DNA from 2 places in the Pseudomonas sp. LBUM1661 genome. Region 1 is predicted to be linked to the other one. Evidence: riboswitches for the same ligand, from Rfam matches in the RefSeq annotation. Region 1 holds a riboswitch; the other holds the start of a gene.
What was found. Region 1 has a riboswitch for cobalamin ahead of cobO (cob(I)yrinic acid a,c-diamide adenosyltransferase). Riboswitches for the same ligand answer to the same signal wherever they lie in the genome.
Positions count from the first base shown of each region.

Region 2: it holds a riboswitch for cobalamin, as region 1 does, so the genes downstream of both, cobW (cobalamin biosynthesis protein CobW) here and cobO (cob(I)yrinic acid a,c-diamide adenosyltransferase) in region 1, are expected to answer to the same signal.

Region 1 covers NZ_CP166794.1:1,847,679-1,852,035, forward strand. Annotated here, with positions in the region: gene ACA057_RS08445 (class I SAM-dependent methyltransferase) at 1-79, shown strand, start outside; gene ACA057_RS08450 (PQQ-dependent sugar dehydrogenase) at 200-1,513, opposite strand; gene ACA057_RS08455 (hypothetical protein) at 1,583-2,167, opposite strand; cobalamin riboswitch at 2,320-2,553, shown strand; gene cobO (cob(I)yrinic acid a,c-diamide adenosyltransferase) at 2,635-3,246, shown strand; gene ACA057_RS08465 (cobyrinic acid a,c-diamide synthase CobB) at 3,243-4,357, shown strand, end outside.
Region 2 covers NZ_CP166794.1:2,746,112-2,750,468, reverse strand. Annotated here, with positions in the region: gene cobN (cobaltochelatase subunit CobN) at 1-507, opposite strand, end outside; gene cobW (cobalamin biosynthesis protein CobW) at 511-1,572, opposite strand; cobalamin riboswitch at 1,671-1,884, opposite strand; cobalamin riboswitch at 2,072-2,298, shown strand; gene ACA057_RS12695 (CbtB domain-containing protein) at 2,419-2,619, shown strand; gene ACA057_RS12690 (CbtA family protein) at 2,631-3,338, shown strand; gene ACA057_RS12685 (cobalamin biosynthesis protein) at 3,335-3,748, shown strand; gene cobM (precorrin-4 C(11)-methyltransferase) at 3,833-4,357, shown strand, end outside.

The DNA.
Region 1 (4,357 bases):
TGCGTTGAAGGATGACTTGCGTGTGGATCTGTCGTTGTTGCCGATAGGGGATGGCCTCACGCTCTGCCGCAAGCGCTAATACCCTGTGGGAGCGGGCTTGCCCGCGATAGCGGTGGTTCAGGCAACATCAGTGTCGACTGTGCTGGCCTCATCGCGGGCAAGCCCGCTCCCACAGGGTTTGTGTAGGTTAACGATGGCGCTATTTAACCGCCGAAACCCGCCACACCTTGTTCCCCACATCATCGGCCACCAGCAAATCACCCTGCTGATCAATCACCACGCCCACCGGGCGGCCCATGGCTTTTTCTTCGTCATTGAGGAAACCGGTCAGCACATCAACCGGCTTCCCGGTCGGTTTGCCACCCGCGAAGGGCACAAAAATAACCTTGTAGCCACTGTGCGGATCTCGGTTCCACGAACCGTGCTGGCCGATGAACGCGCCTTCCTTGAACTGCGCTGGCAATGTGGTGCCTTCAGCAAACGTCAGGCCCAGCGATGCGGTATGTGGGCCGACCGCATAGTCCGGCGCAATGGCCTTGGCCACCAGGTCCGGATTTTGTGGCTCGACACGAATGTCCACGTGCTGGCCGTAATAGCTGAACGGCCAGCCATAGAACGCGCCGTCCTTGACCGAGGTGATGTAGTCCGGCACCAGGTCGCTGCCGATTTCATCGCGCTCGTTGACCGCCGTCCACAAGGCGCCGCTCCGAGGCTCCCAAGCCATGCCATTGGGATTGCGCAGGCCTGAGGCGAAGATTCGGTGATTGCCGGTGGCACGATCCACTTCCCAGATCGCCGCACGACCTTCTTCCTTGTCCAGGCCGTTTTCGCCGACGTTGCTGTTGGAGCCCACGGTGACGTAGAGCTTGCTGCCGTCCTTGCTGGCAATGACGTTTTTGGTCCAGTGGTGATTCAGCGTGCCACCCGGTAGATCGATCACTTTCATCGGCTGCGATTTGATCGCCGTATCGCCATTTTCATAACGGAAGCGCAGCAAGCGATCAGTGTCAGCGACGTACAGGTCATTGCCAACCAGGGTCATGCCGAATGGCGAATTGAGGTTTTCCAGGAACACCGTGCGGGTTTCGGCAATGCCGTCATGGTCCTTGTCGCGCAGCAGCGTGATCCGGTTCGGACTCGGTACTCCGGCGCCAGCGCGGCTCATGGCTTTACCCATGACCCAGCCGCGAATGCCTTTGCCGTCATCGGGCTTCGGTGGGGCATTGGTTTCGGCGACCAGCACGTCGCCGTTAGGCAGCACATAAAGCCAGCGCGGGTGATCCAGGCCTTCAGCAAACGCCGTCACTTGAGTTCCCGCCGCTGTGATCGGTTTTGCGCCGGCTGGCCAGCCGATTGCCGGGGCGATGTTCACCGTCGGGATCAGGGTTTTGTTGGGTTCCGGGAGCTGGGGAGACGGGCCGGTGCCGTCGGAGACTTGCAGGCGGGAGGTTTCACCACAGGCGGCGAGCCCTCCGGCGAGCGCAATGACGAGAACGAGTTGAGGCTGGCGCATGCTGATCTTCCCTATGAATGCAGTGACCTAATTCAATAGAGAAGCGCAGGCGCGCGATGGTTCAACCGGTCAGCCGCGAGCCTCTTTGAGCAGCACGGCGATGCCTGGGTGATAGTGGCCGGCTTCGTTGCGCAACTTGCGGTAGGCGTAAGGGAAATACCAGGCGACGGCGCAGGTGTGTTCCTTTTGCAGGTCGTCGACCATGTCCTGGAGTTCTTCCGGCGTGGCGCTTTGCTGGGACTTTTGCGGCGCGACGAACAGGCAGCCGAGTTTCAGGTCGCTGGCGTAGCTGATGCGCTTGGCGTCGCTGGTGATGTCCTGCAAGGCTTGAGTCAGGTTAAGGCTGTTGACCCGCGGCCAGCGTTGCGTGGCTTGGAAATAGGCGCGTTCTTCGGCGGTGGCGATAAACAGGTCGGCGCGGCCGTTGCGTTCGCCTTCTTCGGTCTGTTTGCGCGTGGGGGTTTGTTGCAGCGTGACCATTTCCGCCATCCATGCCGCAGTGGAGAGCAGGCTGAGGTTGGCTTTTTCGTCGTACCAGTAAGGTGTGTCGTTATCGCCGCGCACGGCGTTGTAGCGGTCAATACAGTCAAACCAGCGTTCCAGCACCGGGCGCAGGAATTCCAGCTTCGGATTGCTGATGATCATGCCTTGCATGGGGCTCACCCTTGTTATTGTGATGTCAGGTTGTGGCTCTTTGATATCACTGCTGTGAGTGTGGCACAAGATTGACGTCATTTAATTGATCGGCGGCAGTTTATCGCGCGCGCCGCCCGTCTTCAATTGACGCTCCACCCCCAACCCTCTAACCTTCGCGGCTTGTTTCAGGTGCTTTGTGGCCTTGGTCGACAGAGTGAAACAGGGAAGCCGGTGAGTGAGCTCTTCATTGCATGAAGGACCGCGATCCCGGCGCTGCCCCCGCAACGGTAAATGAATGAAAACTGCGTCTTGAGCCACTGTGTCGATCATCGACATGGGAAGGCGCGCAGTCAGGCCTTGCGCCGCTCATGAGCCCGGAGACCGGCCTGATTCATCCAGCGGCATCACGGTGGGCGATGCCAGGCTTCTTGCCGTCTATTCTTGTGCCTGCCCGCCGTTATCCAGCCTCAACGGAGAGCTCCCCCATGACAGATACCCCGGATCGTGACGAACGCCATTTGGCGCGCATGCAGCGCAAAAAAGCCGTGATCGACGAACGCATCGCCAATTCCCCGAACGAATGCGGCCTGCTGCTGGTGCTGACCGGCAACGGTAAAGGCAAGAGCAGTTCGGCGTTTGGCATGCTCGCCCGGTCCATGGGCCACGGCATGCAATGCGGCGTGGTGCAGTTCATCAAGGGCCGCAACAGCACCGGTGAAGAATTGTTCTTCCGGCGCTTTCCGGAGCAGGTGCGCTTTCATGTGATGGGCGAGGGCTTCACCTGGGAAACCCAGGATCGCCAGCGTGACATCGCCGCCGCCGAAGCCGCCTGGCTGGTGTCCCAGGAACTGCTGCGCGACCCGTCCATCGGCCTGGTGGTGCTCGATGAGTTGAACATCGCCCTCAAGCACGGCTACCTCGGTCTCGATCAGGTGCTCAGCGATTTGCAGGCCCGTCCGCCGATGCAGCACGTGGTCGTGACCGGTCGCGGCGCCAAACCAGAGATGATTGAGCTGGCCGACACCGTCACCGAAATGGGCGTGATCAAGCACGCGTTCCAGGCCGGGATCAAAGCGCAAAAAGGCGTCGAGCTGTGAATCAACCCCGTCATTGCCCGGCGGTGCTGATCGCCGCGCCGGCCTCCGGTCAGGGCAAGACCACTGTCACTGCCGCGCTGGCCCGTTTGCATCGCAATCAGGGACGCAAGGTGCGCGTGTTCAAATGCGGACCGGACTTTCTCGACCCGATGATTCTTGAGCGCGCCAGCGGTGCGCCGGTGTATCAACTGGACATGTGGATGGTTGGTGAGCAGGAAAGTCGTCGACTGTTGTGGGAAGCCGCCGGTGAAGCCGATCTGATTCTTATCGAAGGCGTCATGGGATTGTTCGATGGCACGCCGTCCAGCGCAGACCTGGCGCGGCATTTCGGTGTGCCGGTGCTCGGCGTGATCGACGGCACCGCCATGGCCCAGACGTTTGGCGCGCTGGCCCTGGGGCTGGCGCGCTATCAGCCGGATTTGCCGTTCGCCGGTGTCTTGGCCAACCGCGTTGGCACCCTGCGTCATGCGCAATTGCTCGAAGGCAGCCTGACCGAGGGCCTGCGCTGGTACGGCGCCTTGTCCCGGGAAACCGGGATCGAATTGCCGAGTCGTCACTTGGGGCTGGTGCAGGCCAGCGAGCTGAACGATCTCGATCTGCGCCTCGATGCGGCGGCCGATGCGCTGGCCAGCAGCTGCGAGGTTGCGCTGCCACCGGCGGTGGAATTCGCCGCTCCTGATGTGATCGTTGCCGAACCGTTGCTGGCCGGCGTGCGCATCGCCGTGGCCCGTGACGAAGCGTTCGCGTTCACCTATGGCGCGAGCCTGGATCTGCTGCGGGCGATGGGCGCTGAGTTGCTGTTTTTCTCGCCGATCCGTGACACGCAATTGCCGGAAGCGGACAGCCTCTATCTGCCGGGTGGTTACCCGGAGCTGCACCATGTGGCGCTGGCACAAAACACCGAAATGCTGACCGCGATCCGCGCTCACCACGCGGCGGGTAAACCGTTGCTGGCCGAATGCGGTGGCATGCTTTATCTGCTCGACTCGTTGACCGATGTCGAAGGCACTCGCGCTGAACTGGTCGGCTTGCTGGCGGGGGATGCGGTGATGCAAAAGCGTTTGGCGGCATTGGCGTTGCAAGCGGTCGAACTGCCGGAAGGTTCGCTGCG
Region 2 (4,357 bases), 900 kb from region 1:
CTCGGTCCAGGCGTAGTCGCGGTCCAGCCAACGGTTGGCCAGGCAGCGGAAAAAGTCCAGGGCATTGCCCATGCCGCCCTGACGCAAAAACTGCCAGAGGCGGTCGCGGTCTTCGGCGGGCACGGTGCTCAGATCACTGAGCTCCGGGTCCGGGCGATCATCACCCGGCACCAGAATCAGTTGCACTCCACGCTCCGAGAGCTGCACCAGTTGCTCGACGCCGTAACGCCAATAGGCGATGCCGCCGTGCAGTGAAATCAGAATCACCTTGGCATGGCGCAGCACTTCGTCGACATACAGGTCGACCGAGGCGTGATTCTGCACCTGCATCGGGTTGGCCAGGCGCACGCTCGGGTAATCGTCGGGCAACTGCTGCGCCGCTTCGGCGAGCAGCGCCAGGCTGGAGTCGCCGCTGCACAGGATCACCAGCTCGGCGGGGGTTTGTCCAAGGTCGGCAATGTTGTCATCCGAGACGAAACCGCCGGGCTGGGTCCTGAGCAGGTGCATGGCTTAAACGCTAAGCGCAGCGCGCAATTGCGCTTCGAGCAGAGCGGCGTCCAGTTCCTGGCCGATCAACACCAGGCGCGTGGTGCGCGCTTCTTCGGCGCCCCACTGGCGGTCGAAATGCTTGTCGAAGCGCGTGCCCACGCCCTGGATCAGCAGACGCATCGGCTTGTTCGGGATCGCGGCGAAACCTTTGACGCGCAGGATGCCGTGTTGCACAACCAACTGCGTCAGTGCGTCCATCAGCAGGCTTTCGTCGGCTTGCGGCAATTCGATGGAGATCGAATCAAAAGCATCGTGGTCATGATCGTCTTCACCTTCGTGGTGGTGATCGTGATGGCTGTGACGGCTGTCGATGTGTTCTTCGGAACCGGCGCCCAAGCCAATCAGTACGTCCAATGGAACGCGGCCGCTGCTGGCTTCGATGACTTTGACCGCTGGCGGCAGTTCTTCGGCGACTTCCAGGCGTACACGGGCGAGGTCTTCCGCGCTGATCAGGTCGGCCTTGTTGAGGATCACCAGGTCGGCGCTGGCCAGTTGGTCGGCGAACAGTTCGTGCAGCGGTGATTCGTGATCGAGGTTCGGGTCGAGTTTGCGCTGGGCGTCGACCTGATCCGGGAATGCGGCGAAGGTGCCGGCGGCCACGGCCGGGCTGTCGACCACGGTGATCACCGCATCGACGGTGCAGGCGCTGCGGATTTCCGGCCACTGGAAGGCTTGAACCAACGGTTTTGGCAGGGCCAGGCCCGAGGTTTCGATCAGGATGTGGTCGAGGTCGCCGCGACGGGCCACCAGTTCGCGCATCACCGGGAAGAATTCTTCCTGGACGGTGCAGCACAGGCAGCCGTTGGCCAGTTCGTAGACGCGGCCGTTGGCTTCTTCTTCGGTGCAGCCGATGGCGCACTGCTTGAGGATTTCGCCGTCGATGCCCAGCTCGCCGAACTCGTTGACGATCACCGCGATACGGCGGCCCTGAGCGTTGTCGAGCATGTGTCGAAGCAAGGTGGTTTTGCCCGAGCCGAGGAAGCCGGTAACGATGGTGACGGGGAGTTTGGCCAGTGTTTTCATCGGATGCCCTTTGGCAAGGTGGCGGGCATACGGGACGACAATCGCTGCGACGTGCGCGCGCGGAAGAGTTCGCCACCGGATCACCCCGCCCGGTTGTAGTGAGAATCTGTGTCGAGGCAGGTCTCCTGGCTGACGGTGTGCCAATCGTTGGACTGGCGTTGGCTGCGCCTTCCCGCGAACCCGTTGGACGGCGTTTGCAGTGGCGTGGCAGCGAACATCACCGTTCACAGTTGCGGGGGCAGCCGCGGCATCGACCGCGTTCCCTTCTTAGCTTCGGCAAAACGCCGAAGAACCTCGAAAGCGCAAGGCTACGCATCGTGTGGGGGCGGGTCAATGTTCTAGCGAAGTTCGCGGTGGTTGAAATGACGCCTTCGCGGGCAAGCCTCGCTCCTACAGGACCGCGGTGCTTTTTGTAGGAGCGAGGCTTGCCCGCGAAGGGAGCGACTCGGTATCAACTGAGAACCCCTGCCAATTGACGCCCAACCCCCGCCCATGCTCTCCTACTCACCTTGTTACGGGTGCCCTTCACAGGGTGAAACGGGAAACCGGTGAATCATGTGCTTTACTCAAGGCCATGTCAGTCCGGTGCTGCCCCCGCAACGGTAAGCGAGCGAAGCGTCAGATCCACTGTGCCAGCAGTTCGGCATGGGAAGGTGATGCTTGCAGGTCAAGGCGCAAGCCTAGCCCCTCGTGAGCCCGGAGACCGGCCCGCAACACACAGTGACCATTACGTTCACTGAATAACAAACCCGCGGTGGGCGGGCGCTGTTTGAACCTCTGCGCGCCCGACTCGCAGAGATCTTCCATGCGCTCTATTCACCCACTGACAGACCAGAGGGAAGCGCCATGTCGATTATCAGCAGCACCGGCAGCAACACCGATAAGACCGCCAGCACCACCACGACCCTGACTCAACGCCTGACCGCTGCCGTTTGCGCATCGATCCTTGGCGCTAGCCTGGTGTATTTCGCCGGTTTCTCGCACATCGAAGCAGTGCACAACGCCGCGCACGACACCCGTCACAGCTCCGCTTTCCCGTGCCATTGAGACCTGCCGACATGATCAAGCGTATTGCGCAAACCGCAGGTTTCACCGGACTGCTGGCCGCCCTGCTGCTGACCCTGCTGCAAAGCTTCTGGGTGGCTCCGTTGATTTTACAGGCAGAAACCTACGAAAAATCCGAACCAGCCGCTGTTGTAGTCCACGAACACGACGCCGGTGCTGTCACCGCTCACACCCACGACGCCGAAGCCTGGGAACCTGAAGACGGCTGGCAGCGCGTGCTGTCGACCACTGGCGGTAATCTGGTGGTCGCTGTCGGTTTCGCCCTGATGCTCGCTGGTCTCTACACCTTGCGTGCACCGACCAAAACCTCGCAGGGCTTGCTCTGGGGCCTGGCCGGTTATGCGACCTTCGTGCTCGCGCCGACCCTCGGCCTGCCGCCTGAGTTGCCCGGCACCGCTGCGGCCGATCTGGCACAACGGCAGTTCTGGTGGATTGGCGCGGCGGCCTCCACCGCCGTCGGCATCGCGCTGATCGTGTTTAGCCGCCACTGGCTGATGAAAGTCCTTGGCGCGGCGATCCTGGCCGTTCCTCATTTGATCGGCGCTCCGCAACCGGAAGTGCATTCGATGCTCGCGCCGCAAGCGCTGGAAACCCAGTTCAAAATCGCTTCGCAGCTGACCAACATGGGATTCTGGCTGGCCCTGGGCCTGATCAGTGCCTGGTTGTTCCGCCGCAAAAGCGCGGGTCAATACCACGCATGACAGATGCCAGCGCAGCGCCGACCCTGGCAGTCGGTCTGGGCTGCCAGCGCGGCTGCCCTGTCAGCACGCTGCGGGCATTGCTCGATCAGGCGTTACAGGCGCATCAAATCGGACTTCATCAGATCAGGGCCCTGGCCAGTATCGACATGAAGCGCGATGAGCCTGGCCTGATCGAACTGGCCGAACAATTGTCGCTGCCGCTGATCTATTTCAGCAGTGAGCAACTGGTCGGTTACCAAACGCAACTCAGCCATCAGTCAGACATCGCGTTCGAACGCACCGGCTGCTACGGCGTGGCGGAAAGTGCCGCCCTCGCCCTCGCCGAACACCTGTCCCAGGCGCCGGTAAAACTGCTGATTTCGCGACAAAAGTATGCCCAGGCCACCCTCGCATTGGCCTGCGCTGTATAAAATCCCCGATAATCCCCGTCTTCGATCATGAGCAATCTTCATCTGAAGCCTTGCCCAAGCCCCTTTTTCTCACAGGAACCGACGATGACCGTCTATTTCATTGGCGCAGGTCCGGGCGACCCGGAACTGATCACCGTCAAAGGCCAACGGCTGATTCGCAGCTGCCCGGTCATCCTCTACGCCGGCTCCCTGGTGCCCACCGCCGTGTTGGAAGGTCATCAGGCTGAACAAGTGGTCAACAGCGCCGAATTGCACCTGGAACAGATTATCGACCTGATCAAGACTGCCCATGCCAACGGCCAGGATGTGGCTCGCGTGCATTCCGGCGATCCGAGCCTGTACGGCGCCATTGGCGAGCAGATTCGTTACCTGCGCGAATTCGACATCCCGTTTGAAATCATTCCCGGCGTGACAGCGACGGCGGCCTGCGCGGCGTTGCTCGGTGCGGAACTGACGCTGCCGGACGTGTCACAGAGCGTGATTCTGACCCGCTACGCCGACAAAACCGCGATGCCGGCGGGCGAAGAACTGGGCAGCCTGGCGCAGCACGGGGCGACCATGGCGATTCATCTGGGGGTCAATCATCTGGAGAAGATCCTGGCTGAATTG